Regions from separate parts of the Parasutterella secunda genome, predicted to be linked through region 1. Evidence: predicted binding sites of a transcription regulator. Region 1 holds the regulator's gene; the other holds the start of a gene.

Evidence for each region. Region 1 encodes NrdR, which represses ribonucleotide reductase genes. Its sites were predicted from a motif close to CACNANATNTNGTG; they were not measured.
Region 2: NW199_RS00910 (ribonucleoside triphosphate reductase) is a predicted target of NrdR. The motif match lies at 9,351-9,364, and genes of this name have one in related genera.

The regions. Positions count from the first base shown of each region.
Region 1 is NZ_JANRHP010000002.1:37,350-49,971, reverse strand. It holds gene NW199_RS02095 (NADH:flavin oxidoreductase/NADH oxidase) at 57-1,127, opposite strand; gene NW199_RS02090 (riboflavin synthase) at 1,146-1,763, opposite strand; gene ribD (bifunctional diaminohydroxyphosphoribosylaminopyrimidine deaminase/5-amino-6-(5-phosphoribosylamino)uracil reductase RibD) at 1,768-2,865, opposite strand; gene nrdR (transcriptional regulator NrdR) at 2,872-3,315, opposite strand; gene NW199_RS02075 (hypothetical protein) at 3,728-3,850, opposite strand; gene NW199_RS02070 (IS4 family transposase) at 4,121-5,332, opposite strand; gene NW199_RS02065 (autotransporter outer membrane beta-barrel domain-containing protein) at 5,540-6,751, shown strand; gene NW199_RS02060 (autotransporter outer membrane beta-barrel domain-containing protein) at 6,849-8,837, opposite strand; gene NW199_RS02055 (IS4 family transposase) at 9,443-10,546, shown strand; gene NW199_RS02050 (DUF4372 domain-containing protein) at 11,304-11,987, opposite strand; gene NW199_RS02045 (YbhB/YbcL family Raf kinase inhibitor-like protein) at 12,432-12,622, opposite strand, start outside.
Region 2 is NZ_JANRHP010000001.1:197,278-209,899, reverse strand. It holds gene ccsA (cytochrome c biogenesis protein CcsA) at 53-811, shown strand; gene NW199_RS00945 (hypothetical protein) at 811-999, shown strand; gene NW199_RS00940 (peptidase U32 family protein) at 1,192-3,129, opposite strand; gene NW199_RS00935 (ankyrin repeat domain-containing protein) at 3,126-3,884, opposite strand; gene NW199_RS00930 (TatD family hydrolase) at 3,887-4,648, opposite strand; gene NW199_RS00925 (AMP-dependent synthetase/ligase) at 4,706-6,538, opposite strand; gene NW199_RS00920 (AMP-dependent synthetase/ligase) at 6,688-8,535, opposite strand; gene NW199_RS00915 (hypothetical protein) at 8,933-9,115, opposite strand; gene NW199_RS00910 (ribonucleoside triphosphate reductase) at 9,574-11,598, shown strand; gene nrdD (anaerobic ribonucleoside-triphosphate reductase) at 11,616-11,789, shown strand; gene NW199_RS00900 (anaerobic ribonucleoside-triphosphate reductase activating protein) at 11,869-12,615, shown strand; gene NW199_RS00895 (MBL fold metallo-hydrolase) at 12,617-12,622, opposite strand, start outside.

The sequences.
Region 1 (12,622 bases):
GACAACACGCCTAAACGGTACAAAAATTAACGAAAAATCAATTCGCTAGAGATTTTTTAACGGTGCATTCCCCGAACGTAAGAGGGTGGGAAATCCACTTTTTCTCCCAACTCCAGCGCAGCCTGCCAACCCCAATGGGGATTAAGCAACATTTGCCGACCAACGTCGACTAAATCCGCCGTTCCTTCCACGAGTACGCTTTCGGCTTGACGCGCGTCTTTAATTAAGCCGCAAGCAATTGTCGGAATCCCGGTTTGCAATCGAACAGCACGAGCAAACGGTAATTGATAGCCATAGGAAACGTTGATCTTTTGACTGCTGTGCAAGCCCCCTGTTGAGACATCAACAAACGCGCAGCCCCTTTCTTTAAGGCTTTCGACAAGCTCGAGGGTTTCTTTCAGATTCCAGCCGCCCTCAATCCAATCTGTAGCGGAAACTCTTACCCCGATTTCGACATTGGGGGCCGCCTTTTTCATCGCATCAAAAACAGCCAACGGCAAACGGGTACGATTTTCAAAACTTCCACCCCACTCATCGGTGCGAAGATTCGAAATCGGTGAGAGGAATTGGTGCAAAAGGTAGCCGTGAGCCATGTGAATTTCAATGGCATCAACTCCTGCGCGCTGAGCACGTTCGGCGGCGTTCGCAAAAGCCTGAATAGTGGCTTCTATGCCACCCGGAAGCATTTCCCTCGGAGTCGGCGCATCACCCCCGGCGCTCACCGCAGACGGAGCAACTGGCTCCCATCCGCCTTCTTCCGCTAAGAGATGGCCGCCTAACCAAGGAGCACGTTCAGAAGCTTTACGTCCCGCGTGACTAATTTGCACAGCAACTTTCGTTGTCGGATCTATCGCTTTCATTGTCTGAACGATTTCTGCAAAATAACCCGCCAACTCATCTGACCAAAGTCCCAAATCTGAACCGGTTATACGACCATCCGGCGTCACGGCCGTGGCTTCTATACAAACAAGTCCCGCACCGGATCCAGCCAATTTGCCATAGTGAACTTTATGCCAAGTTGTAGCCTTTCCATCAATGGCTTGATACTGACACATCGGCGGCACACTGATGCGATTGCGAAGTTGCATCTGACCAATTGTGTAAGGAGAAAACAACTGCGTTTTCATGATTGGATTCCTTTTGTATCAAAAGAGCCCATCATCGTTTTTAAGGCTCATCATTCGTTCCACGTAGCGAGCAATCGTATCGATCTCAAGGTTGACCCAAGACTGAGGTTTTAAGTGCTTTAACGTGGTAACTTCCACGGTGTGCGGAATCAAATTAATGGAGATACGAGTGCCCACCGGCGTATCTTCAACATCATTAATTGTCAAAGAAACTCCATTGACTGTCACCGATCCCTTATAGGCCAAATAGGCAGACAATTTCATGGGGGCACGAACCACTAAATGCCAACTTTCGGCCTTGGGTTCCATCACTTCCACCTGGCCCACACCGTCCACATGACCGGAAACAATATGACCGTCCAATCGATCACCAACACGGAGCGCTTTTTCCAAATTGACTTCGCCCCAGGTATCTAATCCACATGTTTTTGACAAACTTTCTGCGGAGACCTCAATTTGAAATGTATCTCCTTCAATATTAACAACGGTCATGCAAGCGCCATTAACCGCAATCGATTCGCCAATCTCGGTCCCCTTAAGCCAGCCTGCCGGTGTGTCAATCGTCAGGCGAACACCGTCACCTAATTTTTCAGGTTCGCGGACCTTGCCAATTGCTTCAATAATGCCAGTAAACATCGTTTTATTTCCTTTTTCGTAAGATTATTCGAACATCTTCGCCCACTTGGCTCGTCTGAACCGTTGTCCATGTTTCACAATCAGACAACGATTGAAGGGGCGGAAGATCGAAAGCACTTCTGCCCTGTCCTAATATTTTCGGCGCAATGTAGCATAAGAGCTCATCGACTAAACCTAATCGGACCATTTCACCGGTTAAAGTTGCTCCCGCTTCGACATGCACCTCATTGACTTCACGTCGTGCCAGTTCCTTCAAAAGCGCTTGCAGATCAACTCGACCGTTTTCGCCCGAAAGACTCAGAATTTTTGCGCCTTTTTCTCTTAATCGCTGGGATTTTTCGAGATCTTCCTTGGCACAAACAACAAGTGTCTGTCCTTCATCAAAAAAATGATTTTCAGGATTAACTCTCAAATGAGAATCGACGAGAACCTTCAATGGTTGCCTTGATTGAAGCTTTCCATCCACTCTAGCCGTCAACGACGGATTATCAGCCAATACCGTTCCAACACCCGTGAGAATTGCCCCGGCCTCACACCGGTAGCGCCTGCCGTCTTCCCTGGCTTCAGGTCCTGTGATCCACTGACTTTCTCCATTTGTCAGAGCCGTAAATCCATCTAGGCTCATCGCGACTTTCGCGCGCACCCAAGGGCGATTTTCTGTCATTCGTGTCATAAAGCCTGCGTTCATCTGCCAGGCCTCTTTTTGCAGCAATCCGACATCCACGGTGATTCCGGCTTGCCGAAGCATTTCAACACCACGGCCGGCCACAAGCGGATTGGGATCCAAACACGCGACAACGACTCGAGCCACTTGTTCTTTAATTAACCTTAGTGCACAAGGAGGGGTTCTCCCATAATGAGAGCAAGGCTCCAACGTCACGTAAACAGTCGCTCCCTTTACATCATGCCCTTTTGCCGCTGCATCTTTAATCGCTTGAATCTCTGCGTGATCAGAGCCCACCTTTTGAGTGAAGCCCTCGCCTAAAACAGAGCCCTCTCGAACAATGACGCAACCTACGGAAGGATTAGGCGGACTAATCGGACGGGCCTTAGCGGCAAGCGTTAAAGCCTCTCGCATATAGTCTCGATCTGAAGAGAACATCTCTGACTAGACCTCTCGAGCCATATCAGCAAATTTTTGAACGTCTTCAAAATTGCGATAAACGCTGGCAAAGCGAACATAGGCGACTTTATCAAGACCGCGCAGCTCTTCCATCACCAATTCGCCCAAGCGATCGCTTCGGACTTCCCGTTCTCCTAGTGCAAGCATCTTTTGCTCAATACGGTTAATTGCTTCATCCACCCGCTCGCGCGATACCGGACGCTTACGTAACGCGAGCATCATTGAAGCACGAAGCTTCTTTTGGTCATACTCGCAACGTCCGCCTCCACGCTTAATAATGGAAGGCATCGAAAGTTCCACTCTTTCATAGGTGGTAAAGCGTTTTTCACACTTTAAGCAACGACGACGTCTACGAATAGTCGTACCATCCTCACTTGTGCGAGAGTCAATCACTTGGGTTTGCTCATGTTTACAAAAAGGACAATGCATACCCCCATCTCCTTTGTATGACCACTAACGATAAAAACTTTTTAACCACAATATATGGTATTAAAGCATTTAGGTTTGATTGTACTCGTTGCCACACTATCTGTGGAGATTTTTTCGATTAATATGGAGAATTTGTGTTTTTATCGAAGATATTTCAAACGAAATACAATTGAGAGAGAATTTTTTAAATAACTAAATCTTGAGGGGTTATGTAAATAACTAAAATCAATTTCACAAGCACACTGCATGAGAAACCAGCGATCGGCTTACAAAATCTCGCATTTAAAATCAGCACTGCTCAAATACTAAAAAGGGGCAATCCCAAACGTCTTTGAGATCACCCCCACTTCAATCAAGTCGGCCGGAAGGTAGTAGAAAACCAGCGTTAACTTAGATTAGAAGACTTCTCAGATTAGAAGTTGTGAACGATACCGGCAACGACTTCTGTCGCCTTAGCTTCGACATCACGGTCTTCGCTCTCACCGCTAACCTTGGTATAACCAGCAGCCGTATAAACATTTGTACGCTTGCTCAACGGATATTGGTAACCGACGCCAAATTAGATCGTATCATTGGCGCCTGTTGGCTATGGCTAGCTGGCAGCATCCCACAAGCAACTGATCGACTTGGAGGTGGGTAGTCATTTTGAACCAGCAAATCAATGGGTTGTCTTCAGCTGTGACCTTTCACCAAAATTCACTGCTGGCCAAATCAAAAATGTGCATAGCCTGTTTTAATGGCCCTGTTTCCAATAAATACAGGGCTGCCAAAATGTTGCCTCAAAAGTAGGCCCTACCTGCGTTTTCTAATTAAAAACAAGCTCCATTTGCGGTATGTTTTTTGGAGGGGCTTGCTTTGGGATTCTGAAATCCGGGCGATCTATCCATACATCCAGTTTTTTATGAGTTAACAGATTTAATCTGACAAACTTCAGTAATCTGGAGAAACTCCAGTGATAACGGGCGATGCGTCGTAATATCTCAATTAATAACGTCGCCACGGCTGCTGTCCAGATCTGGTTCATCACGGCGTTTTCCGTGGTTCCAATGAAACTCTTTATCTTTAAGTTCTGTTTGAGTTTTTTGAAAAACAGCTCAATCTGCCAGCGCTTACGATACAAATCCGCAATCTGCTCGACCTTCAAGTCAAAATCATTACTCAAAAATTCAAACCATCGATCATTGTCCGAATCGTACCATTGCACCAGTCGGAATCGCGTGTCTCCACAAACTTTTTTGGCCTGCTCTTGGGTAAAACGAAAGCCATAATCCCCATATGATTGGGTTTCTTCAATGACATCGTCCTTTAGTTTCGTCGTCTTGGCATTGTCTTTAATGCGGGTAACAAACTTGGTTCCACGTTGGGTCAGCCACATAAATAGGGCGTAGTCGTTGTAGCCTCGATCCATGACTACGGTGATTTCTTTTGCACCAATAGCTTCAATCGCCCCTTTAGCCGCCTTAACATCGGCTCTTTTCCCATGGGTCATGTCCATGACAACCGGCAGTTGAATATCTTCATCCAACACGGTGTGCAACCTGAAACCGCCCTTGGCGCGGCGATAATAAGCCCATTGAAATCGAGATAAACACACAGAAATAGTCGTGGAATCCAATGCATAGACCGGTCGTTTGAAGTCTTGATCTAAATGCCCTCTAAATAGGTTGCCGTAAGTTTGCAGCAAACGAAAATACAGTCGCTTGGTCATTTCATAGGGACGATGTTCATTGGCGTAGGCCAAAGTTGTACGGCCCATGGCTTTGGCTGAGAGATGTTGAAGCTTGCCGACAGCAGAAATGAGTCCATCTTCAATCTCTCTGAGCGAATCACAACCAGCCAGATGGCAGAACAATAAGGAAACGATTTGATCCCACAGAGTAAATTTACGTGCGTTACACCTGGGACTGAGGCGTTTATCTTCTTCAAGAATCCAATCTTGGGGTAAATACTTCAGGATTTGAGCGAAGAAGCTGATGGGAGCATTTTGGTTGGCAGATTCGTTAAAATGAATATCCATGGCGGTTTCTTAGGTTTTTTGTGTGGTAACTAAAAATCTACAAAGAAAACCGCCATTTTTCTGTCCGTTATTTCCCTACTGTAGGCGAACAGATCTTGACTGTACTTTTAAAGGCCGATTTGGACACTACTGTTAAATTTTAGTAATAACGTTGACAGGATAGATTTAGCCGATGGTGCTGGAGCAATTAATTTAATTGATAGCACTGTGCAATTTGAATTGGGTACAGAAAATAGTCTTAAGGTAGCTTCTTTAAGTACTGATGCAAATTCTAAAGCGAGCTTCAAACTTAGTCGCATGGGTACTGAGCAAGAAAAAGTACTCGATGTCACTGCGGTGACGGGCGATGGCGATGTCAACGTCGGTTACACGGGCAACGTTAGTGATGAGTTGGCTGGTGGAGCTGATGAAGTTGATTTGTTCAGTGGCGTAAACCTGGGTGATCAAACGCTTGAACAAGTCAGCGTTGATGAAGGTATTTATGGAGACGGTGCCGTTTATACTCAAAATGCTGACGGAAGTGTTGTTAAAACAACGACCTCTACGAACTCTTTGTTGACATCTGCTCATGATTTAGCTATGGCGAATGCCTACATGTGGCGCTCCGAATTAACATCCTTGTCCGACCGCATGGGTACTTTGCGCACATTGCCCGAAACAGCTGGCGTTTGGGCTCGCTATACGGGCGGCAGTTTCGACGGTGATGATTTCACGCACGATTACAATACGATTGAAATCGGTGCTGATATAAGTGTTGGCAAGAATTTCTTGATCGGCATGAGCTTTGACTACACGCAAGGCGAAAGTGATCTCGCGGCCGGTAGTGCCGATAGCGATAACTACAGTGTGGGTTTCTATGGTAGCTATTTTAACGATAACGGTTGCTTCTTGGATGCAATGTTTAAGATCGGTAGCGTTGATGCCGATTACAAACTGAATAATGGTTTCGCAGAAGAGGGTGATTACACATTAACCGGTGTGATCTTCGGTATTGAAACCGGTCATCGCTGGACAGTGAATAATTGGTTCATTGAGCCACAACTGCAATTGACTTACAGTAACTTGGCCTCCGACAGTTATCGTACTAACTTGCGTGAAGTAAGCTTTGACACGATGGAAAGCTTGATTGCGCGAGTTGGTGTGATGAGCGGGTTAACGTTTGCTCAAGATAAGGGCTCTGCCTACGCTAAGGTATCATACAATCATGACTTCTTGGGTGATGTAGAAGACGACTTCACTACAGACGGAGTTACTCGTACGTTTAAGGACGAACTTGATGATAACTGGGGCGAAGCCTCTTTGGGTATGAACTACCGGGTCAATGATAGTGTCAACACTTTTGTTGACCTTGGTTGCACCTTCGGTGGAGACATTGACCAGGATTGGCGTGTGAACCTCGGTGCACGTTACATGTTCTAAATTAAATGTAAGCAAAAACTTCCGCTCAAATTCATGAGACGGATGTCTTAAACACAAGTTCGGGCAGGTCAAATGACTTGCCCGAGTATTTTAAAGATTAGAACAGATAACCCAAACGAGCTTGAGCATACCAAGTATTCTTCACGTCACCCGCAAAGTCTTTTGAGACTTGTACTTGAAGATTGACGTGATCTTGGATTTGCATATTGGCTGTTAAGCCGATATTTAACCAAGCGTGCCGATCTCCCCACGTGACATCAGTCGTGTTTGTGCCATCGGTGTAGTTGGCGTCTTGACCGTCTGTGAATTGATAGAAAACGTTTGTCGCCAGATATACCTCACCGGCAGTCTTAGCGGTGCTCCATTCTTTGCCGGCACGAACACCGGCGCGAGCCGTTAGCACGTTGGCAGAATCGATGTCTGCCCAAAGGTCTCGGTTGGTTTTGTAGCTTTCAGATTTGATATGCGTGTATTGAAGCTGTAATTGTGGCTCTAAGAAAACGTTTTGGTCATCGGTATAGCGGTAGCCATACTCACCGGATAGGGCAAAATAGTTTTGCTCAAAGTCACCGCTTGTCGACAATGTACCGATTTGATTAACGGCATTAAATTCCGTATCTAATTGTCCGATACGTCCGACAACGTCTATGTAATGAGAACCGAGCAACCACGTGTTGTACAGCATTACTTCATATCCGTCGGATTCCCCCGTACCTGTCACATCAACTAAGTTAACATCGGAGTTATTCAAAGAAACAGCAATGCCAGCGGATTGATCGTTGTTATGCAGCAATTGTGCCCCAATCGTAAGTGTGTCATAGTCTCGGCGGTATTGATTGTCGATGCCACCGTGGCCATAACGGTATCGAACCCAAAGTCCGTTGTTGGCACGACTTTGACCGTCAACTCGATCATGGTAACTATCCATTTGTGTGATGGTATCGTAGGCTGCGTAGCCGATGCCTGTCATCGCTAAACTGGCGGCGGAAGAGGAACGAATAATGCGGGTAATGATCCAGTTGGTGTAGGTATTATCAAAGGCAAGAGCGTTTTCGCCGTCATCAACGACACGATCTTCATATTGCGCATTGTTTGGATCGGCAGGATCATAAGTTTCTGATGCAATCTCAAGCTCATAATCGTAAAGCGACTCACCATAAAAGTTTTGCTTATCTGCGAAAGTTACGCCGGAGTCTGTTTTAACGGTGGCAAAACGCAACGTGTTATCAGGGGTAATGTCTGTGAGTTTTTCTAAATTGTAGGGTTCAATATAGTGCATGCCAGGCTTTGATGAGCCTTCGATAAAAATCATGTCACTATTAGCGACATTTTCTGCATCAAGGTCAAGACGGAAAATGCCACCTGAACCCTTAAGGTCACCGATTCGAACGTAATTGTGTTCAACATTGTAATGTTCGGCTTGTCCGCTGATTAAATCGGTCAGGCCGGTTTGATCTAAAAGCCAATCGACATGTGCATCAAAAAGGTTGATGACTCCACCGTTTTGTAGGGTGATTGACGAAATGCGTTTGACAATTGTATTGGCAAAATAGCTATCCGTTGTGCGGTCGGCATCAAAACCGAAATAGATCCATTGAGCGCCGTCTTCAAAGGTGAGGTTTAATTGATCTTTGTTCTGGGGCAGATCTTGATAAGAAATCGTTTGACCGTTTAGAGTAACATCAGCATTTTGCCAAGATAGCTCATCACCGAACCAATAAGATTCATCACCGCTGAAGGTAATCGTCACTGCCGAAGCATTATTACTACTTGATTGTGAACCTAGGAAATCGATGGAACCAACTAACTGGTTGCGTGTTGAGTGAACCGTTACAATACCACCGTCTTTGGCGGAAATTAGATCAGGCTTAGAAGAAATCGCCCAAAGGCGGGTCGTAGTATCTTTACCTTTGGTACCAAGGATTATTTCCCCATCGTTACGAGCATAAAGTGCATTTCCTCCGATTTCTTCTATCTCTATATTTGGCCCATGTGCTAAAACCAGGTCTACATTGCCTTGAAGGTGGATTAAATTTCCCTCATTGCGTGAGTAAAGAATGTAATTGCCTTGGTCCCAGCCAGACACTAGAGTATTTGCTGATACATGAATATTGGTGTTGCCAGTAACGATCACTTGGTTTGGATTATTCGCATTGCTAATATCGAACGCAAATGAATTCTGTTCAACTAATGCATTTCTTATATTGACGTTAATATAGTCTAAATTTGCAGAGTTGTTGATAATGGGGTTTGTGCGGAACGAATATAACTCATCAGTATCGATATTGATAAATGAGTCTCCATAAGCATATCCATGCGAAAAGGTCAGCATTACGCAACTGATAGCTCGATATAAGACTATTTTATTGATTTTAATTTGAGAGTTGTGTGCGGGGGGGGGCAGCTGTCTCATTTGAGTTCCTAACGAATAAATTAATAAATATGATTTATCAGTAGTGTCCAAATCAAACTTTAAAAATGCAGTCAAACTCTGTTCGTCTCCGGTAGGGAAATAACGGACAGAAAAATGGCGGTTTTCTTTGTAGATTTTAAGTTTCCAGACCAAAAATCAAAAAAACCGATATGAACGCTTATTGTAACGAATCTGCCAACCAAAATGCACCGATCAGCTTTTTTGCTCAGCTATTAAAGTATCTTCCCCGGGACTGGATACTTTAGGAAGATAAACGGATCAGTCCCAAATGTAATGCCCGCAAATTTTCATTATGGGATCAGCTCGTTTCTTTACTGTTCTGCCACTTAGCCGGCTGTGATTCACTAAGAGAAATTGAAGACGGATTGATTTCAGCCGTCGGCAAACTTCAACACTTATCAGCCAAAGCCATGGGGCGAACTACTCTGGCTTATGCCAACGAACACCGCGGCTATGAGAGCGCTCAGAAACTGTATTTTCGCTTGTTGCAAACTTATAGAAACCTCTTTAACGGTCATCTCGATCAAGACTATTTGCGTCCGGTCTATGCGTTGGATTCCACAACGATTTCGGTCTGCTTAACTCGGTTTAAGTGGGCGCATTACCATCGAGCCAAAGGTGGCTTTAAGTTACACACGGTTCTGGATGAGGACATCCAACTGCCGGTTGTTATGAACATGACTCATGGAAAAAGGGCCGATGTTAAAGAAGCCAAAGCTGTCATTGAAGCCCTCGGAAACAAGGATATTACGGTTGTCATGGACAGAGGTTATAACGATTATGCCCTTTTTATGTGGCTAACCCGTCGAGGCACCAAGTTTGTCACTCGAATCAAAGAAAATGCTAAAACTACTCGATTAAAAGATGATGTCATTGAAGAAACGCAAACCTATGGGGATTATGGGTTTCGTTTTACTCAGGAACAAGCGCAAAAAGTTTGTGGAGACACTCGTTTCAGACTGGTGCAATGGTACGACTCGGATAATGAGCGTTGGTTTGAATTTTTAAGTAATGATTTTGATTTAACGGCTCAACAGATAGCTGATTTGTATCGTAAACGTTGGGAAATTGAGCTGTTTTTCAAAAAACTCAAACAGAATTTAAAGATCAAAAGTTTTATTGGAACCTCTAAAAATGCGGTGATGAACCAAATATGGACAGCAGCCGTAGCTACCTTGTTAATCGAGATATTACGGCGTATTGCACGGTATCACTGGAGTTTCTCCCGATTATTGAAATTTGTGGAATTAAATCTTTTAACGTACAAAAAATTAAATGTCTGGGTTAATCGACCGGATTTCCGAGTTCAGAAGCAATCTCCGCCCAAAAATCTGCGACAAATGGAGCTGGATTTGGATTGAAAAGTCTCGGGAGGGCCTACTTTTAAGCAGCGCTTCGGGAAGCCTCATGTTTATTGAGGTGAGACCTCCTAAATTAGCCTATGCACATTTTCGATTTGGACAGAAGTGATGATTTATAAAGAACATTTTCCAATATTCGTTAAGCTTTTGCAAAAATTAGGTTGTACAGAACAATTGCATATGTTGTAAATTGATGCAATATCATTTTGAGGCTTCAATAGCCTCAAGAACAGCAGAAAAATTCACTGCTGGCCATCTATGGAACCCGACCGTTTGTCAAGGGTAAGAGGAAAAAATTTTCCCATTTAACAACAGCCAGTGGCTGTAGCTAACTAGTTGTTTTCTGAACGTGGTGGATGCAACCGTGTCAAGCCAACGTGGAATACCGAGCTCAGGTAACTGAGCGAGGATATGCCGCGAAAGGGCTTGCACACGCTCTTTTAAGAAATATCATCCACTAGGGGCAAGACTGAAAAGCGGCGCTTTGAGGTCTTGGCCTTAGTGACTTACATTTTCTCATTGTTAAAGCAGTCATTGAACTTGGTTACGTTAATGAAAGAGTCTGTTTCTAGCAATCTATCCGGGCTGTTTCAGAATTCCTAACGGATTTCATTTGCCCACTATGAACTTTCAGAAAAGGACTTCCAATGCCCAATAAAATGGATTGTCTGCAAGACAATGGACAGCAACGGGCTGTGTGGAAGCGCCTCTGGCTTTCTCATAACGTATTGTTCTTGATTGCTCCTCTGTTTAATCTTTACACTTTTATTGCACTGCGAGCAACACCGGCTCGGGCATAATCAAAACCCGTTCCATATTTCATCACCGGATAGGCGATTCTCAATAGTTTTGCCGCCAGTTGAATGATAAATTTTTGGTACGGCATGATTAAAAACTTCTTATCCATCCAACGTTTGAGCTTCCAGTTTGGTAAATTCCCGTGCTTGTTCATCCTGTAGAGACAATTGGCGGCAAGCACAACATTGCGTCGCATTAATCGATCGCCCCGTTTGGTGATGCCAGCTGTCTTTTGGTGGTGTCCGGTAGTTAGATTTCTTGGGACAAGTCCGCAATAGGCAACCAAATCTTTCGGTCCTTTGAAGTCTTGATCTAAATGCCCTCTAAATAGGTTGCCGTAAGTTTGCAGCAAACGAAAATACAGTCGCTTGGTCATTTCATAGGGACGATGTTCATTGGCGTAGGCCAAAGTTGTACGGCCCATGGCTTTGGCTGAGAGATGTTGAAGCTTGCCGACAGCAGAAATGAGTCCATCTTCAATCTCTCTGAGCGAATCACAACCAGCCAGATGGCAGAACAATAAGGAAACGATTTGATCCCACAGAGTAAATTTACGTGCGTTACACCTGGGACTGAGGCGTTTATCTTCTTCAAGAATCCAATCTTGGGATAAATACTTCAGGATTTGAGCGAAGAAGCTGATGGGAGCATTTTGGTTGGCAGATTCGTTAAAATGAATATCCGTGGCGGTTTCTTAGTTTTTTTGTGTGGTAACTAAAAATCTACAAAGAAAACCGCCATTTTTCTGTCCGTTATTTCCCTACTGTAGGCGAACAGATCTTGACTGTACTTTTAAAGGCCGATTTGGACACTACTGACCAAAATTAAATTTTCAATATTGACATATACCGTACTTTTGTAACACTGCGCTGCAAATTCTTTCATTAACCTCGTTCTGCCAACTTCTCTTGCTCCACAAATGACAAATGGATTCCTATTCCTTTGAGCGGTTCAATAACTTTGCGGTACATAAATCCGTGCCCTATTGCATTTAATGTACAAAAAATGAAAAACGTCTTGTCAATAAACCTAAGAACAACTTGGGGGAGCAACTCGCTCCCCCATTAGTCTATCCAGTGAGAATCGCTTAAAGCGGTTGCAACCTGGGATTCAAACTATAAATTCCTTGGATCGTTGCGCTGGCCAGAACATGCGAAGCCATACGTTGGCAAACTTCCTGCCAACGAGCCGTATCGGGCAAGTCCAATGTTTTGACATCAAGCGCATACACTCGGAATTCATAACCGTGAATACGAGCATCGAATCCCGGAGGACAGG
Region 2 (12,622 bases), on a different contig from region 1:
TCTAAAAACAGAAAAAAGGCGCAATTTTTAGAAATTCCCGGGCCTTGCTACAATGGCCAACGATAATTTATTCGCAATGAACATGGTCAATCCCAAGACTTATTACTTTTCCTTTGCCAAATTTATTCCGATTCTGCTGCTTATTTCAGTGGCAAGCATGGCGGCGGCCTTGCTTTGGATGTTAAGTTATTCCGATACGACAGCCATCGGCCAAGCCGACATTTATTGGGTGTTTTATTTGCACATTGCCGCGGCCGGCGTTGCTCTTTTGTGTTACGGAGTGGTTTGTTTGGCCAGTCTGATGCAATTGGCTAATCCTCAGGCTCTCATGCCGATTGTCTTTTCTCATGGTTTTGCGCCCAGCGGTTTTGTCATGACGCTTTTTTCTTTGGGTGCCGGGGCTTTGTTTGGCCGTCCCATGTGGGGGGCGTATTGGATTTGGGACTCTCGATTGACGGCCCTTTTGATTTTGCTTGTGTTTTTTGCGGCCTTTATTTCTCTTTCGGCCTCAAAGGTTAATCACAAACGTGAAGTCAATGATAAAAGGGCCTCCATCTCGGCAATTCTGGGTGTCATCGTAGTGCCTGTCTTGTACGTCTTTTTTGATCTTTTTACGCCGATGGCGCATGACCTGGAAAACAGTCTTATTCGTTCCAATGGTCGCGACGCTTACGTGCTAATGTCGCTTTTTATGCTCAATCTTTTCACTTATTCCTTGGCGATGGCCCTAAGCCGTTGTCGGACAGTGATCTTGGAGCGTGAACGACGGGCCATTTGGGCACAGGACGCCGCCTTAGAAGGGGAGCTGTGATGCAGGAAGGATTTTTTCTTTTCAATTTAACCGAGCAAGGCCATAGTGTTGTATTGGTATTTGTATTGGCCGCCGTTTTAGCCGTGGCTGAGATTTGGAGCTTGAAGTCCCGTCGAGCCAAGGCGTATCACGCTTTGCTTCGGGAGGCGCGCGCACGTTTAAGTGAAATGCGTCTGCGTATCGATTAATTCAATAGGCAAGAAAAAAGTCGTGGCAACGGACCGATCGTTGCCACGACTTTTGTGTCTGAAACAGAATCTGTTCATCCACGCTCTTAATTTAGCATAAGACACTAATGGTTTGTACCTATTTGAGCCAGAGAAAATCCAATGTTTGAGAAAAAACAAACATTCGCTCTATTCAAACAAAATTTCAGATTTCTATAAGATTTTCTTAAGGTTGATTTTGCCAAGGCTTGTATCGGTTTTTACCTTACCGAGCAATGTCATCTCGCACTTTTTACAGTCAAATGTTGCCCGGTAAGTATTGGGACCTGATTTTAAAATAAAAGGATCGGGTCTGAATTTTTCTTTTAAAGTGGGATTCGCTTTAACTTTTTCAATGTTATCTTTCAAACAAAGTCCCAACGCATAGCGCACACAATGTTTGGTCACCATGAGAGGCACTTCACGTCTGACAGGGCCCGTCTCCAGCGCAGCCTCTGTGATGTGCGCATGGTGGCGTTCATAAAAATGAATTGCTTTTTCATTGAGAACATTGGCTCGGAAGTCCACGGCATCAGGATAGGGGAGACGTTCCGTTGATTGGGCTCGTTCAAGCCTCTTGAAGTGTTTTTGCCTTTCTTCGGCAAGCATCACGCAAGCTTCGCGTCTCATGTGATTGACAATACTGGCCGGTGCGAAAAAACCATCATCATCTATTTCAAGAGCCGTGATTTCAAAATCCGTATCCCCGGTCTTTCTTAAATTTTTTTCGATGTTCAGTTTGTTCTTTTCAATTTGAGAGGCTTTTTGAAGCGCCAGTTCTTCTGAATAAACCGTCGCACTGTTGCCGCGATGGTCACTGAGCGTCAACGATAATCTTCTTTCATTGACAGACCATTTTGCTTGAACGCCGATTAAACGTTTAGCGGTTGGTTTTGATAGGGCGTCTTCCCATGCCTGGTCTCGGTTTCGGTAAAGAATGGTGCCCGGGGCCAGTTGAGGATGTTTTTTCAATATGGGACGCTCGCGCAAAGTCAGACGCCAACGGCCGGGTTCCACTTCTTCTGCACGATTAATGGCAAAACCCATGAGTGTTTTTTCTCGTGTGAGATAAGTTAGCCCATCGGCGTTGTGCAGCGCTTCAGAAGAACGAACTTCAATGACTTCGGCTGTTACTTTAAGAATTTTCCCGATTCTTTCACCGGCGTTTTTCGGTGTTTCGAAAACGGCCATGTCATGATGGCGTCCGCGCGTGAAATAATCAGTAAATCCGCGATTAAAGGATTTTTGAGGGGCGGGTGTGAAATCAATGAGACTTCTTCCGTCACTTGATCGGTGTAAATCGGCTCTTTTCTCAAGAATCTTATCGATCATTTGTCGATAATGAGCCGTGATATTTTTGACATAAGCCGCATCTTTTAAACGGCCTTCAATCTTGAAACTTCTGACACCGGCGTCAATTAAAGCTTCCAAGTTTTCGGTCTGATTATTGTCTTTTAAAGACAGCACATGGCGCTCGTGAATGAGCTCTTGCCCATCTTCGGTGTAAACACTGTAGGGAAGTCGGCACAGCTGTGCGCAGGCACCGCGGTTGGCGCTTCGGCCGGTCGCGGCAAAACTCGCATAGCATTGGCCGGAATAGCTGACGCAAAGCGCGCCGTGAATGAAAAATTCAATCCGAGCGGATTGAAGCGCTTCATAACTTTCGCGGATTTGCTCAAGACTCATTTCGCGGGCTAAGACCACTTGAGAAAATCCGACGCTTTCGAGAAATCGTGCTTTAGCGGCTGTGCGGACATCACATTGTGTGGAAGCATGCAATTGAATCGGGGGAAGGTCGCTATCCAAAATCCCCATATCTTGAACAATAAGGGCATCGACTCCGTTTTCGTATGCAAGCCACGCCAGGCGAACCGCGTCTTTGAGTTCCTCATCGTTAACGATGGTGTTAAGTGTCATGTAGACGCGGGCGTTAAAGCGATGGGCGAAGTCAGTGAGTCTTTTAATATCGGCAAACGCGTTGGCCGCTTCGACTCGGGCACCAAAACCGGGACCGCCGATATAGACGGCATCGGCTCCGTGCAAAATGGCTTCAATACCGACATCAGCATTTTTTGCCGGCGCTAAGAGTTCGAGAGCTTGTGATTCTTTCACTGCTTTTGATCCTGTGCAGTCACATCAATTGTGTCGGAAGGCTCTGAGGTGCCTTCAGTCGTGTCAGTCATTTTGCCCGGTTCTTGGACAGGCCATGGGGCGCAGGCTTTGATGGCTAATTTTTTTGCCAAAGTGCTGTCGCCGCGTTTTTTCGCAATATCAGCCGGACTGATCCCTTGGTCATTGCATAGCGTTTTATCAGCGCCGGCTTTAAGCAATACATCAACGGTCGGTGTGGCAATCACGCGGGCAGCCATATATAAGGGCGTGACACCGCGCTCGGTGCGGGCATTAACCTCGGCTCCCTTGTCAATAAGAAAGCGAGTCATTTGAGTTTGTCCGGTGCTTGCCGCGTAATGAAGCGCCGTCCATCCGTAGTTGGCATTAACAGGGGCTCCCATGTCAATGAGTTTTTGAGCTAAAGCCTCATCGCCTTTAATTGAAGCAAGCATCAAAGGGGTTTCGCCTCGCAGAGTCGGCACTTTGACATTAATTTTGAAGCTTCTTAAAAGCACCTGGTTGACACTGACTTTGGCGTCCATGCGAATGGCAAAAACTAAAGGAGTGTCGCCATTGGGAAGATAAAAATTCGGGTCGTAAGCCAATTCCCTGAGCATGTAGGCTACTTTCGGAGCATCGTCTTTGGCGATAGCTTCTTGAAGTTGTTGCGCAAGGGGAACGCCCGGCGTGACCGATTGGGCTAGACAAACTAGGCTTTGAGCACAAAGGGCAAGGGTAAGGCTGAGTTTAAGCATGTTTAAATCCGGAAAAAACGATTGGCATTTTGCATCGTAAGAGCCGCAACATCCTCGATGTTCTTTCCTCTCAGTTGGGCGAGAAATTGAGCGACATGAGGGACAAATGACGGTTCATTGCGCTTGCCTCGAAGGGGAACAGGTGCCAAATAGGGACTGTCGGTTTCGATGAAAATCCGGTCATCTGGCGCTTTGCGGGCTACTTCCTGAATATCTTGAGCGGAACGGAAAGTCACGATGCCGGAAAACGAAAGGTAGCCGCCTAAATCCAAAGCCTTTTTAGCAAAATCCCAATCACCGCAGAAGCAATGCAGGACAAAACCACAATTTTGAGCCCCATTGGCTTTAAGAATATCAAGCGTGTCGAAAGCGGCTTCACGTGAGTGGATGATAAGCGGTTTATTGGCCAGATTAGCCGCACGAATGTGCGTGGCAAAACGGTTGCGTTGCCAATCAAGCGGTTCCTGGCAGTAGTGATAGTCTAGTCCCGTTTCTCCGACGGCAACCATTTTCGGATCTTGCACTCGCAGGACAATCTCCTCTTCGGTGAGATCGGGCAATGCTTCGTCTTGCGGACTGACGGCAAAGGCGGCATAGAGACCATCGTTTTCTCGAGCCAGTGTGAGTACCGGGGCGATTTCGGCCTCTTCCGTGGCAACGACCACGGCTTTTGTTACTTGGGCCGATTTCATTCGTTCGAGCACCTCAGCTTGGTCATTAGCAAACTGAGGCATGTGAATGTGGCAATGAGTATCGAAAAACATGGACTAATAAATATTTCAAGGGGCCTGCGTGGCCCCTTTAGATGTTAATGAAAGCCCTTAGCGCTTGCGCGGGGAGTCGTACAACTCCTCGATTTCTTTAGCGAAGCGCTCAGCGATTTGCCGACGGCGAAGCTTCATGGTCGGCGTCAGCAGTCCGTCCTCAGCCGTCCAGTGCTCACGCATAATGTAGACATTTCTGGGGACGCAGTACTGCGGGAAATGTCTGGCCGCCATGCGCACGCGTTTGACGACTTTGGCTCGTAAATCGCGGCAAAGGTTAAGCGCGGGGCTATCCGGCGTGATGCCCACTTCTTCGCACAAAAGCTTAAAGAGCATGTCGTTGACGACAACCAGAGCCGTAATGTAGGGACGACCTTCTCCGACCACCATCACTTGTTCAAAGAGGTGATCTTCCTGAATGGCAAATTCCACATCAACGGGACTGATTTTTTCACCGGTACTGGTGACGATAATTTCTTTGATACGGCCCTTAATTCGTACTCGGCCGCCATCGCTTAAATCCACTTGGTCACCGGTTCTCAGCCATCCGTCCTCGGTGAAAGAGGCAGCGGTTTCCTTAGGCAGATTCCAGTAGCCCTTCATCATGCTGGGGCCATAGACCTGAAGTTCCTCATTGTCTCCGGCTCTGACTTGACAACGGGCAAGCGGCAGACCGACTGTGGCCGGGTGGTTGCCCGTGATGCCGTTCATGGAGATGATGGGGCTGTATTCGGTTAAACCGTAAGCCTGGCGGATGTTAAGACCGAGAGCGCAGAAGAATTTGGCAACCATCCCGTTTAAGGCAGCGCCACCACTGATGATGTATTTAAAGCGCGGACCGAAAAGTGCACGCATGGGAGCAGCCACGCGATCAAAATAAAGGGCTTTGATGATGGAGTCCATGGCGGGCAAGCCGTCATCTTCAAGCGGTAAATCGTTTGCCCGGCAGAAATCACGCCAGCCAGCCGCAACCACACGGTCAGCCATCAATTGAGCCGAAGCTCCTTGTCTGGCGTACTGAGCTTGAATTTTGGCGTAGAACTGTTCAAGAATTCTCGGCACCGAACACATGATGGTCGGGTGAATATCTTTGAAGTCTTCGGCAAGCTGCATCGGACCGCGGCTAAAGACCAGTGTGGCGCCGTGGGCGACACAGTTGTAATAGGTGGCTGTACGTTCAAACGTATGAGAAAGCGGCAAATAGGATAAGAAGAGATCTTCATCGCTTAAAGGCATCTGTTTGGCCGTATCCTGAACGTTGGAAACGACGGCGCGATGCGTGAGCATAACGCCTTTGGGACGGCCGGTTGTGCCAGACGTGTAGACAATAGCGGCCAAATCCTCTTCGGTCGGGCCGGCGGGCAATTGGCTTACATCGAAAGTCTCTCCCGCTTTGAGCCACTTGTTGACACCGCAGTAATGAACGGTCTTACTTTCGCCTTCTTCCTCTTCGGTTGTAAAAACAACTTGCTCGAGCGTCGGCACCGGTGTGTCGGAATTGAAAATGGCGTTCCAACGGGCTTTTGTGGTGGTCACTAAGAAGCGGCAGCCGCTGTCACTCATAATGTAGGCGGCCGATTCCGGCGTGTCAATAGCGTGAAGGGGAACGGGAACCAGGGCGTTAGCGAGAGCGGCTTGGTCAAAAGTGAGTGCGTCCAGTGAATTGATTAAAAGCATGGCGACGCGATCGCCGCGCTTTAACCCCATGGTGGCAAAGGCTTTGCGCCAACGCATGACACGTTCGCCGAATTCTTTCCACGTCACACTTGTCCACTTTTCGTGCTCGTAGTCGTAATAACGGTACCCTTCTTTTTCTGGTTTAGTCGCGAGGGTGTGCGCGAGCATTTCGGGCAAGGTTTTGAAATCATCAATGTATGTATGACCGACCATTTTGGCGCTTCTTCGGAAAGTTTTACTAAACAGATTATTGTACATAAAGATTTTGCGAAAAATACTTCGTTTTTTATGTGATTTTATCGATGAAATAGGGCAAAAAAAGGCAGGTGGTGCCTGCCTTTTCTGGATGCTTCGATTGCTGATTAGCCGGCGTGAGTTTCGTAGAGCTTATTGATATCGTCCTGGAAACGCGCTTTGATAATTCGACGTTTTAATTTGAGTGTCGGCGTCAGCATGCCGTTTTCAATGCTCCAAGGCGTAAGCGTCAAGATCAAAGCGCGGGGAACACCGTATTGCGGGAAGCCCCGGGTGAGTTTTTTCACCTTGCGCAAAAGCGTTTGGTGAACAACCTTTGCGTTCAGTGACTTCGGATCATTGGGATCTAAATTGAGCTCTTTAGCTAATTCTTTCCAGCGCTCCAATTCAAGCACTGCCACAAGACTGATATACGGTAGGCCTTCACCAACGGCCATGACTTGAGCAAACATCGGATCACTTTCAATCGCCATTTCCAGATCGGCCGGTGGAATCTTTTCACCGGTACTCGTCACGATGATTTCTTTAATACGGCCTTTGATGCGGACATGACCTGAAGGAAGAATGTCAGCTTGGTCTCCGGTTTTAAGCCAACCGTCTTCCGTGAAAATGTCTGCCGTAGCATCGGGTCGATTCCAATAGCCCTTCATCACGCATGGGCCTTTCACCTGCAGCTCATCATTGTCGCCGAGTCTAAGTTGCATATTCGGCAACGGCATACCGACCGTGGAGGGGTCGTTTTGGTGTTCTTTATTGACGGCCAGAATCGGACTGGTCTCTGTCATGCCGTAACCTTGGAAGATCTGGATGCCCAAACCGATAAAGGTTCGAGCCACGGTTTGATTTAAGGCGGCGCCACCCGAAATAAACGCGTGAGGCTTGATCCCGCCAAAGACTTCACGAAGCGAGGTGCCGACCTTTTCATCCAACCAGTCTGCCATTAAGCCGTCAAGACATTCGCGCCAGGTATGTTCAACAGGCAAACCGTTTTCTTTACAAAAACGACGCCAGCCGACTTCAACAGCCCAATTAAAAACGTATCGCGTCAGTGCACCTTTTTTTGCGAGTTTGTCATTTAATTTAGCGTACACGCGTTCGTAGATACGCGGGACAGACATGAGGATCGTCGGTCGAACATAGTGCAAATCGTCAATGATCTGAAGAATGTTGCGGTTAAAGTAGATCTGATTGCCCATTCCCATGGCTAGGTAATAGGTGGTCGTACGTTCAAAAGTGTGCGACAGAGGCAGGAACGAAAACCACTTATCGTCCGGATTCGGGCGGATATTGCCCATAACGCCTTTGGCGTTTTCCAGGATATTTTCATGAGTGAGCATGACGCCCTTGGGACGGCCGGTTGTGCCTGAGGTGTAGACAAGGGCGGCTAAGTCCTGGGGATCAATGTCAATATCGGTGATCGTGACATTTTCACTGGCTTCTAACCACTCGGCCAGCGTGCAGACGTTAATGCCGGCGTTATTGACACGGTCATCTTCGGGAATTGAGTCATCCGTAATGATGACGGCTTTTAAGTTTGCCAGGGTATCGGCTTGACGGATGCCCTTCCACTTGAGGTACTTGGCTGTAACCAATACTCTGGCTTCGCTGTCATTGAGAATGAAGGCGCTTGACCCCGGGGTGTCAACAGCGTGAAGGGGAACGGGGACTAAACCGCAGGCAAGTGCAGCTTGGTCAAAGCAAATGGCATCGATGCAATTGGGTAAAAGCATGGCCACCCGTGACCCTTTTTCCAAATTGAATTTGCAAAAAGCTTTTCGCCAGCGTTGGACTCTTTCATAAAGCTCCCGGTATGTCAGCGTTTTCCAAGACTTTTCGGTGGCAACGTACTGGGTGAGAGCAGGCAGATCATCGTGACGACCCAAATGATGAGTGAGCACTTCGGGTAAAACACGGATCTTCAGAAAATCTTCATAGCGAGATTGTGTGGTTTCCATGGCGCTTGCTATAGCAGATATCAATGACAATAACTCGCTAAGAATACTGGTATTTGCCCTTAATGTTAAGAGAATCATCCGAACGGATTACTCTCAAGGAATGGTTAGTGATTCCTGTAAAAGCGGAAAAAACGATTAAATCAGTATTGAAAATTAGGTGAAAAACCCTAAAAAATCCGAAAATTTTATAAGAAAAACAATAAGATGTTATTGCAATGGCGCCTTTTTAAGATAGAATTAAGAACAGATTTTCCAAGCATGTAAGCTCCTCAATTGTAAGAGCGAATTCAAGGCCTGGTCAGCAATGAATCACTCTCTTACCATGCTTAGCAATGGATGGGTTATCGAAGTCGGGCAACGAATTTCGGTAACCCATTTCATTTTTGGAAATCAAGGACTACTTTGCGATATCGCTCAATTTCTTAGCAGGCATTCCGTCTTGATAGTTTCCGGAAAATTGCACCTCGATTTTCTTACCTAAGAGTAAGCCATTAAGTTCGGTCTTGTCTGAGTCCATCGTGCTGAATGAATAAATCTTAGAATCCGCTGTTTCGATCGTAACGGTGTTCATGGGAGGCATCGACAACTTCTCCCTTAACAGAATGTGACGGCCCCATCAAAGAACAAGCGGATAGCAAACCGGCGGCAGCGACAGTCAAAATTATTTTTTCATTTTCAAAATCCCCTTTTGGTTATTTAAAGCGCAACTTAACAGGTCCGAAGAGTGCAGGCAAACCTTTTTGCCTAATTTTCCTTGCTAAAACAATAAGTTTGTCCATTTTTAAACAATTCATTGTTTGTTTTTATTGCGCGAACACAACATGTTGTATTCAAGGGAAAACCCTATATTTTTAAAATTTATCCCATTGTTCTGTAAATCAAGCGTTTTTCAAAACTGTGGATAAGTCACTTATCTAAATGTAGTGCGTGCCTAAAAAGTGCTTAATAAATAGGCAGAAAAATCACAGTACTTCTTTAAAGTTAATCATGCAATCGCTCAGTTGTTGGGAGCGATATTCGTTTTTTGGAGTACCTCTGATGTTTGAGAAGAAGTTATCGCACTTGATCAAGCGTGATGGCAGCGTCAAGGATTTTGATGCAAATAAGATTGTTGCCGCCATCGCCAAAGCAGGAAAAGCGACCGGTGAATTTGACGAGTCTCGTGCCGCCCGAATCACCGAAGAGCGCGTATTGCCGAGCCTGGTTGCTCTCAATTTAGTCACGCCTCATATTGAGCAAGTGCAGGACGCTGTGGAGCGCGCCCTTTTTGAGGAAGGTTTTTTCAAAACGCTTCGCGCCTATATTGTCTATCGTGAACAACGTCAGAAGGCCCGTGATGCCAGACAGAGTTGGGTGAATGTTGAATCTTCTATCAATGAGTACCTTCAGCAGCTTGACTGGCGCGTTAACGCCAACGCCAATCAGGGCTACTCCTTGGGCGGTTTGATCTTGAATGTTTCCGGTAAAGTGGTGGCCAACTATTGGCTCAACTACATCTATCCGGCTGAAATCGGCCGTGCTCACCGTGAAGCTGATTTCCACATTCATGACTTGGATATGCTCTCGGGCTACTGCGCCGGTTGGTCATTGCGTACTCTTTTAACGGAAGGGCTCAATGGGGTACCGGGTAAAGTTGAAGCGGGCGCCCCGAAACATCTTTCATCGGCTACGGGTCAGATTGTCAATTTCTTGGGCACAATGCAAAACGAATGGGCCGGTGCTCAAGCGTTCTCCTCATTTGATACGTATTTGGCACCTTTTATCAAGAAAGACAACGTGCCCTATGAGGAAGTCCTTCAAAGCATCCAGGAGCTTATCTATAACCTCAATGTTCCTTCCCGTTGGGGTACGCAGACCCCCTTTACCAATCTCACTTTCGACTGGACGTGCCCCGAAGATCTAAAGGACCAGCACCCGATTATCGGCGGTGAAGAAATGCCCTTTACCTATGGCGACTGCAAGCGCGAAATGGACATGATTAATCGCGCCTACATTGAAGTGATGACCAAGGGTGATGCCAAGGGTCGTGTTTTCACGTTCCCAATTCCGACCTATAACATCACGCCTGACTTTGATTGGGACAGCGAAAACGCAGACAGATTGTTTGCAATGACCGCCAAATACGGTTTGCCTTATTTCCAGAATTTCATTAATTCGGAATTAAAGCCCAATATGATCCGTTCGATGTGCTGCCGTCTGCAGTTGGACCTGCGTGAACTTCTCAAGCGCGGCAACGGTCTTTTCGGTTCCGCAGAACAGACGGGCTCGCTCGGTGTCGTCACCATCAACTGCGCTCGTTTAGGCTATCTCTTTAAGGGCAATGAACAGGGTCTTTTTGATCGCTTAGATCACCTCTTGGATTTGGCCAAGACGAGTCTTGAGATCAAGCGCAAGGTTATTCAACGCCATATTGATCAGGGACTTTTCCCGTACACGAAACGCTACCTCGGTACGCTTCGTAACCACTTCTCCACGATCGGTGTCAATGGTATTAACGAATGCATCCGCAATTTCACAAATGACGCCAATGACATCACCGATGATTGGGGTCATGCTTTTGCCTTAAAGCTTTTGGATCATGTTCGTGCCCGTATGGTTGAATTCCAGGAAGAAACCGGTCACATGTATAACCTTGAAGCTACACCGGCCGAAGGCACGACATACCGTTTTGCCAAAGAAGATAGAAAGCGTTTCCCGGATATTATTCAGGCCGGTACCGAATCCAATCCCTACTACACCAATAGCTCTCAGCTGCCGGTGGGCTTTACCGATGATCCGTTCTTGGCGCTTGAAATGCAAGACGACTTGCAGCGCAAGTACACGGGTGGCACGGTGCTTCACCTTTACATGGCCGATGCCATCAGCTCATCAAAGGCATGCAAAGAATTGGTGCGCAGAGCCCTTTCGAGATTCCGTCTGCCGTATCTGACGGTGACGCCGACCTTCTCGATTTGCCCCAAACACGGCTATATCTCCGGTCGTCATGATTTCTGTCCGATCTGCGACGCTGAATTAATTCGTGCCAAAAAGGCACAGGCGGCTTGCCAAAAGGCTGATTGCTAATTATTGAGAGAAAGAAAATGGATAAAAAAGACGAAAAAATCGAATTAAAAGACAGTGAACGCCAACCCTGTGAAGTTTGGACCCGTGTGATGGGCTACCATCGACCGGTTTCATCTTTTAACACCGGTAAAAAGGGGGAATTTTACGAACGCAAGTGCTTTGTAGAAAGTAAGTGTGGTTTGTCTAAATAACCTCTAAATCTGAAAGGCGCCGTGAAGACTTTCTTTTCGGCGCCGTTTTGTCTTCGTGTTGTTGTAAGGATTGCCGTTTATGCCTGAGGAAACTTCACGCTTGAGTGCTGAACACTTAAAGATCGCAGCCATTACCCCTTACACAAGTATCGACTACCCGGGGTATTTTTCAGCCGTGGCCTTCATTCAAGGCTGCCCCTGGCGCTGCCGCTATTGTCACAATCCGCACATGCAACCACGGGAATTTCCGCCTCAATACCTGCATAGCAGTTGGGAAGAATTGATCGCTTTACTCAAACGACGTCAGGGTCTTTTAGACGCGGTGGTTTTTTCGGGCGGTGAGCCGACGCTTGATCCCGCTTTGGCCGATGCCATGTCCAGAGTCAAAGAAATGGGCTTTAAGATCGGACTGCATACCTCGGGCTGCTATCCGGAACACGTCAAAAAGGTGATCGGCTTAGTGGATTGGGTGGGGCTTGATGTAAAGGCGGCGCTCTCAGAAGAAGTTGCATACCGTTGGATCACGGGACTGGAAAAGTCCAATCCCGCTCAAAATGTTTCGGAGTCCTTGGCTATTATCCAGGCGGCTCAAGTGAGTTATGAGTGTCGGACAACAGCCCATCCGGTCTATTTACCCGATGCGAAGATTTTAAGTCTTGCCCGTGAACTTAAAGAGCGGGGAGTGGAGACATTCGCACTGCAGGTTTATCGCAAGCCAAAGGAATTGGATCTTCCCTTTGACAACGTTGGGCACGAGTATCCGGAACCTGAAACACTGGATGCGTTAAAGGCGATGTTCACTCATTTCGAGCTGCGTCGGGAATAGCTCACAA